One region of the Brevibacillus sp. HD3.3A genome, then DNA from elsewhere that is predicted to be linked to it. Evidence: riboswitches for the same ligand, from Rfam matches in the RefSeq annotation. Region 1 holds a riboswitch; each other region holds the start of a gene.
What was found. Region 1 has a riboswitch for thiamine pyrophosphate ahead of thiS (sulfur carrier protein ThiS). Riboswitches for the same ligand answer to the same signal wherever they lie in the genome.
Positions count from the first base shown of each region.

Region 2: it holds a riboswitch for thiamine pyrophosphate, as region 1 does, so the genes downstream of both, thiO (glycine oxidase ThiO) here and thiS (sulfur carrier protein ThiS) in region 1, are expected to answer to the same signal.
Region 3: it holds a riboswitch for thiamine pyrophosphate, as region 1 does, so the genes downstream of both, thiC (phosphomethylpyrimidine synthase ThiC) here and thiS (sulfur carrier protein ThiS) in region 1, are expected to answer to the same signal.

Region 1 covers NZ_CP085874.1:2,909,603-2,911,866, reverse strand. The annotation lists gene HP435_RS14350 (thiazole synthase) at 1-771, opposite strand; gene HP435_RS14355 (acetylornithine deacetylase) at 1-8, opposite strand, end outside; gene thiS (sulfur carrier protein ThiS) at 777-980, opposite strand; TPP riboswitch at 1,192-1,302, opposite strand; gene kapB (kinase-associated lipoprotein KapB) at 1,344-1,727, opposite strand; gene HP435_RS14335 (alanyl-tRNA editing protein) at 1,771-2,264, opposite strand, start outside.
Region 2 covers NZ_CP085874.1:914,388-916,651, forward strand. The annotation lists partial or broken gene HP435_RS04660 (glucose-6-phosphate isomerase) at 1-614, shown strand, start outside; gene HP435_RS29230 (excisionase family DNA-binding protein) at 636-854, shown strand; TPP riboswitch at 919-1,035, shown strand; gene thiO (glycine oxidase ThiO) at 1,163-2,264, shown strand, end outside.
Region 3 covers NZ_CP085874.1:3,745,919-3,748,182, reverse strand. The annotation lists gene thiC (phosphomethylpyrimidine synthase ThiC) at 1-744, opposite strand, end outside; TPP riboswitch at 896-1,007, opposite strand; gene HP435_RS17225 (cation diffusion facilitator family transporter) at 1,258-2,139, shown strand; gene HP435_RS17220 (non-homologous end joining protein Ku) at 2,182-2,264, opposite strand, start outside.

The sequences.
Region 1 (2,264 bases):
CTACTCAATCATCCCTTCCACCGGGCTGCTCGCTTGCGCGTAACGTTTTTTCGGGATGCGTCCTGCCAAAAAGCCTTTGCGTCCCGCTTCTACGCCCAGCTTCATCGCTTCTGCCATCAAAACCGGATTGTCCGCGAGAGCAACAGCCGTATTCAACAAGACACCGTCTGCGCCCAGCTCCATTGCTTTCGCGCAATCTGCCGGAGAACCGATTCCCGCATCGACGATGATCGGCACTTTGGCGTCCTCGATGATGAAGCGCAAGTTGTTTTCGTTGACGATTCCCTGGCCAGAACCGATCGGCGACGCTCCTGGCATGACGGCATGAACGCCTACATCCTGCAAGCGCTTGGCGAGAATCGGATCGTCGTTCGTGTAAGTCAACACGATGAAGCCTTCCTCGACCAAAATTTTCGACGCTTCCAATGTGCCGATCGGATCAGGCAGCAATGTTTTCGGGTCACCGATGACCTCTACCTTGATCATGTCGCACAAGCCGGACGCTTTCGCCAGGCGGGCGATGCGCACCGCTTCCTCGGCTGTATAGGCTCCTGCTGTATTTGGCAGCAGAGTGAATTTTTTCAGATCGAGCTGTTCCAAAAAGTTCGGTTCTTGCGGATTTTCCAAATTCAGTCGGCGAATGGCGAACGTCAAAATTTCCGCTTCCGACACTTCCACCGCTTTCCCTTGCGTTTCCAAGTCTGCGAATTTTCCAGTCCCGAGCAACAAACGGGAGCGAAACTCGTAAGGTCCAATTTTCAAAGTATCCATGATGATCATCCTCCTCCGACAAAATGAACGATTTCGATGCGGTCTCCATCGGCAATCGGCGTTTGTTCATACAGGGAGCGGTCGATAATTTCTCCGTTGCGCTCCACGACCACGATTTTCTCTTGCAGGGAATACGAAGCGAGCAAAGCGCGAACCGTATTGATTTCGGCCGAAAGCTCTGCTGTTTTTCCATTCAGCACAACAACCATTGTATTCCTCCTTCTTGGTGGCACTTGCCGAGGGACAAAAAACGGCTTCCCTCGCCTGCCGGAAGTCACTCCAGTCAAACGGTGGAAGCCGTATACGTATCCAAACGGACAGATGGAATAAAAAAACCATCCGCCGTGGGATGGTTGAGTTGATCTCATCAACTGGTGCGCATCCTCTGCGAAAAATCTCGCAAACGACCGCCCTAGTGAAATCGATTCATATACCTCTTCCTCCGCTGGCATGACCCAGGTCAGGTTCAACGGTCAGTAACACACTCGTTACAATCTCAGCCAACGACGCTCGGCCCCCGTTTGGTAGTAAACCTATGCAATTGTCTTACGTTCGAGTATTACAGTACCACTCTATTTCGGGTTTGTAAAGGTTTCCTTGTGCATTGCTTCCAGTTCCGTCAGGCAGCGCTGTGCCCAAGCCGCCATTTTTCTCAGCTTGTCCATCTCGCTCTCCATGGCGATGCGCACAGATTCTTTGTACTCGGGCACCTCGCCGTTGTAACGCATCACTGCCGACACCGGGGCCATGAATTTTTCCAGATAAGAAAGCGCTGGACGCTGGTGGAACAGCGGCACGTCTACTTCATAGGAAGTGTGCAGATCGCCCTGTTGCGGGTACTTCGTCACCGCCAGCACTTTGACCAAAAGTTTTGTATCGTGAATTTCCAGCACTTCGGCGATGTATTCTCCTGTCCGCTGTTTGACGCGGACTTTGTCTCCGGGATTCCAGAACATGATAGACTCCTCCTTGCATTGTCGTTATGGCTTGCGCATTGTATTAAGCCAGCAGCTGGGCAAGCAGCTTGCGCGCGTGGGCAATTACTTCGTCAGCATGCGGCTTGGACTGTCCGCCGCCTTGGGCCATCGCCGGGTTGCCGCCGCCTTTTCCGGCAATCAATGGCAAGGTGTCTTTGATCAGCTGATTCACGGCGACATTGACTTCTTGCCCGCGTGCAAACACAAGCTGGGTTTTGTCGTCTGTTGCAGCCGCGAGCAGGCAGACGGCATCTGGAGCTTCCGCGACCATCAACTGGGCAAACTGCTGCAATTGCTGGATTGATTTGTCCGGGAACACACGGGCGATCACGCGCGCGCCACCCTCCCGCTCAGCCGTGGCGAGCTGTTTTCGCACCTCGACCTCAAGCAATTGTTTTTCTACTTCGGCGAGCTTGGCTTTTAGCGAATCGCGCTCGGACAAAACACGCTCCGCCTGGGCGATCAGCTCGGCCTCGCTCGTGACGAGCAGCTTGGCCAGTTCGCGGACAGTCGCCT
Region 2 (2,264 bases), 2.0 Mb from region 1:
TGGCCGAAAATCCGTGCTACCAGTATGCGGCGATTCGCAACGCCCTGTACCGCAAAGGCAAAACGGTGGAGCTTCTGGTCAGCTACGAGCCGCAGTTCCGGTTTTTCGCCGAATGGTGGAAACAGCTTTTCGGGGAGTCGGAAGGCAAGGATGGAAAAGGAATTTTTCCCGCCGCTGCCGAATTTTCCACAGACTTGCATTCCTTGGGGCAGTACATACAGGACGGCATGCGACACTTGTTCGAGACAGTGGTAACCGTAAACAAGCCAGCCATCGATGTCACGGTAGAAGAAGACCCGCTTGATGTGGACGGACTGAACTTTTTGTCCGGCAAGCGGATGGGATTTGTCAATAAAAAGGCTTTCGAAGGGACGGTGCTCGCCCACGTGGATGGCGGCGTGCCGAACCTGCTTGTCGAGATGCCAGAGGCGACAGCGTATCACCTCGGGGCCTTGATCTACTTTTTTGAAAAGGCGTGCGGAATCAGCGGCTATTTATTGGGCGTCAATCCGTTTGACCAGCCCGGGGTGGAGGCGTACAAGGCCAACATGTTCGCCCTTTTGGGCAAACCTGGATTCGAGCAGCAGAAAGCGGAATTGGAGGCAAGATTGCGCGATAACAAGACATATTTGACCGTGGAAGAGACAGCAGCGTACTTGGAGCTTCCGGAAACGTTTATTTTGGAAAAGATTCACCAGGGCAAGATTCGCGCTCTGCACGACGGCTACGAGTACGTCATCAACAAGGAACAGTTCAACCATCATATGGAAGAAATGCGCAAGCTCCGCGAGTTCGAGGAGGCAGCGCGGCATGAGACGGTTCCGGAGAGCTACGATGTAAAAGACGAGGATTGAGCGTATAGCATCTTGTCACTGGCGGCCAGGAGGACTATACTTGGTTGGTGAAATGAATATGTAAAGAAGCAACTTGGGGAGTCCTTCACGCGGGGCTGAGAGGATGGAAGCATACGACCGTCGACCCATTGCACCTGATCCGGATCATGCCGGCGCAGGGATACGGTTGCCGGCGAACAGCGCTTTTTTCTTTGGCTATACGGCGTATGAAGCCCACCTTTTCCTGCTTGGGAACGGGTGGGCTTTTTGTATGTTGCCCTGTTCAACTTGGATCAGGAGAGAGATCACAACAGCGAGGAGAGAAAAACGTGGGCGATTGTCTCATAGTGGGTGGAGGAGTTATCGGTTTAAGTCTGGCGTATGAATTGTCGCGCAGAGGGATGGGCGTCACGTTGGTTGAGCAAGGAGAATGGGGCGGACAGGCGTCCTCGGCAGCAGCGGGCATGCTCGCGCCGTTGAAGGAGTTTACAGCGCCCGGTCCCATGCTCGATTTCGGCATGGCGTCGCTGGCTTATTATCCGCAGTGGGCGCAAGAGCTGGAGGAGTTTACCGGGGGCGATGTACAGCTCAGCCTGGAGGGGCTGCTCACAGTCGCGCTCGATGATGGCGAGCAAGCACAGTTGGCAGAGAAATTTCGCTGGCAAAAGGACGCGGGGCATAGCGTGCACTTTTTGACGGAAAGGCAGCAATTGGCGGAAGTGGAGCCGCTGTTGACAGACAAAGCGCAGGCAGCGATTTACTCCCCGTACGAGGGGCACATCAACAATCGCATGTTGCTTCGCGCTTTGGTGACGGCGTGCAAGCTGCAAGGAGTTGTGCTGCATTCCGGCTGTGTCGTGAGCGGCATCGCGGTAAAAGGCGGGAAAGTAGTTGGCGTGGACAGCTCGCTCGGGCCGTTGCGCGCCGCGCATACGGTGATCACTTCGGGAGCGTGGGCAGGTGTCATGCTGGACTTGCTGGGTGTGTCGGTTCCGGTGCGTCCGGTTCGCGGTCAGATTGCCGCTGTTTCCTCTGTCGGCATTCCGCTGCGCACCGTCATTTTTGGCACGACGGGATATGTGACGCCGAAAAAAGACGGCAAAATCGTGCTTGGCGCAACAGAAGACGAGAGCGGCTTTCAGCGCGAAGTGACGATGGCGGGGTTAGCCAGCATCCTGAACGGGGTCATGCCGTACGTTCCGGCCTTGCATTCAGCCGCTTTTCTGGAGGCGTGGGGCGGATTGCGGCCAGCTACGGCGGATGGCAAGCCATTGCTTGGACCAGTGCCAGGATGGGAAGGGCTGGCGATTGCCGGAGGGCACTTCCGCAACGGCATTTTGCTCTCGCCCGCCACAGCGAAGTGGATGGCGGACTATCTGGAAAAAGGAGAGCGGGAGCAGCTCGTCCCGTTTTTGCCTGCGCGCTTCGTAA
Region 3 (2,264 bases), 840 kb from region 1:
GTAAATCGGCACGGTACCGATTGGCACGGGGCTGTTGCGGATGATCCATTCACGGGTCGTATGAATGTGCTTTCCGGTCGACAAATCCATGATCGTATCGGCGCCCCAGCGCACGGACCAAATCATTTTCTCCACTTCCTCTTCCATCGAGGAGCTTACGGCCGACGTGCCGATATTGGCGTTGACTTTGACGTGAAAATTCCGCCCGATAATCATCGGCTCCGCTTCCGGATGATTGATGTTGGCCGGAATAATCGCGCGCCCGGCAGCTACTTCGGCTCTGACAAATTCGGGGGTCACTCCTTCGCGAATCGCGATGTATTCCATCTCTGGCGTAATGATCTGCTGGCGGGCGTAGTGAAGCTGGGTGACATTTTTTCCTGGCAAAGCGCGTTTGGGCCGATAGCCTTCGCGCGGAAAAGCTGGCATCGTCACCGCTTTTTCGCTGCTTCTGATTCCGTCGTCAACAAGTTGTGGCTCCCGGCCGACATAGCTTTCCGTATCGCCGCGTTCCTCGATCCACGCTTTGCGCACTAGCGGCAAGCCTTTTTCGATGTCCGCGACATATCCGTCAGCGGTGTATTCGCCGCTCGTGTCGTAGACGCGCAAAGGCGGATTGGGGGTAGAGCCGAACAACCCTTCGCTTGCTTGAAGGGTGATTTCGCGCATCGGCACGCGGATGTCAGGGCGACTGCCGACCTCGTATACTTTGCGGCTACCGGGAAAAGATGAAATGGATGACATGAAAAAACCTCCTTGGCGTGGTTGCACGAAGCGCGAACCTTGTAGGGAGGCGAAAGAGGCCCGTCGCGAAAAAACGCCGCATGGGAGCATGCGACGCCAGACGCGAGAGTAGAGAAGCAACGGGTATTTTGCAAAAAGATACACGTCACTTGTCGTGTCATATGGACATTCCTCCGCTGGCATTACCCAGTTCAGGTTCAACGGTCGATGGCACAGTACCATCCTCTCAGCCTGGTGATTTCCAAGCTCCCGTGCTTGTTTGTAGTTGTGATTGCAAGATTAGGATACCGGAGAACGCCCATCGTTGGCAAGAAAAAGTTTCCAACAAAAATTGCCACAGGGCAACACATTTTCCCCCCCTCTATACTCATGAATCGGACTAAAACTGTTTCTGTAGACCCACACGAATCGCGTCTGTTACGATGTAATTCGATCAAAAAGAAACTGCTTTATGACGCTTCGTTCTTGTCTTTTGAGCGAACGGAGTGATTGAGATTTTTGAGGTGATGGAGTGTGGATGTATATTCGGATCTGAAGCAAGGGGAACGGGGCGCGTGGGTCAGTATTATTGCCTATATCTTTTGCTCGGCGTTAAAAATAGGAGTTGCTGTGCTGACGGGATCGGAAGCGTTGATGGCAGATGGCTTGAACAACTCGACAGACGTGGTGGCATCGATTGCGGTCCTGATCGGCCTGCGCATTGCCCGCAAGCCGCCTGACCACGATCACCCGTACGGTCATTTCCGCGCGGAGACGATTTCGGCCTTGGTCGCGTCATTCATCATGCTGTTTGTCGGCTTGCAAGTCGTGACGGAAGCGGTTCCTTCGCTGTTTGATCAAAAAACGACGGCACCGGATTTGCTCGCAGGCTGGACGGCATTGGCGACAGCGGCGATCATGCTGGGCGTGTACCGCTACAACCGTCAGCTCGCTTTGCGAACAAACAGTCAGGCGTTGCTGGCTGCGGCCGCTGACAATCGCTCGGACGCCTTCGTCAGCATCGGGACGTTTGTGGGCGTTGCGGGGGCGCAGTTCCAGCTGTACTGGCTTGACCCGCTGGCTGCTTTGGTAGTCGGAGTCATCATCCTGAAAACAGCGTGGGATATTTTCCGGGAAGCGACCCATCGCTTGACCGACGGCTTTGACGTAGAAGAGTTGGGGGAACTGAAAGAGACGATCTCGTCCATCGCCGGAGTAAAAGATATTAGCGATATTAAAGCGCGTTACCACGGCAGCAGCGTGCTGGTTGACGTCGTGATCCATGTGGAGCCGCATCTCAATGTGGTAGAAAGCCACACCATCACCGAACACATCGAAGAACGCATGAGACGTGTACACAAAATCAATACCGTTCATATTCATATCGAGCCAGAGCAGCAACTGGTCGAAAATTAAGCAAAAAACCTGTCCGTATCGGGCAGGTTTTTTTGCATGGCGTTACACGGGAGTCGCTTTTTTGCGACGCAGCTTTTTGGTTGTGGTCATCGCCTCGCTTTGCGCTGGCATTTGCTTGGGAGCTG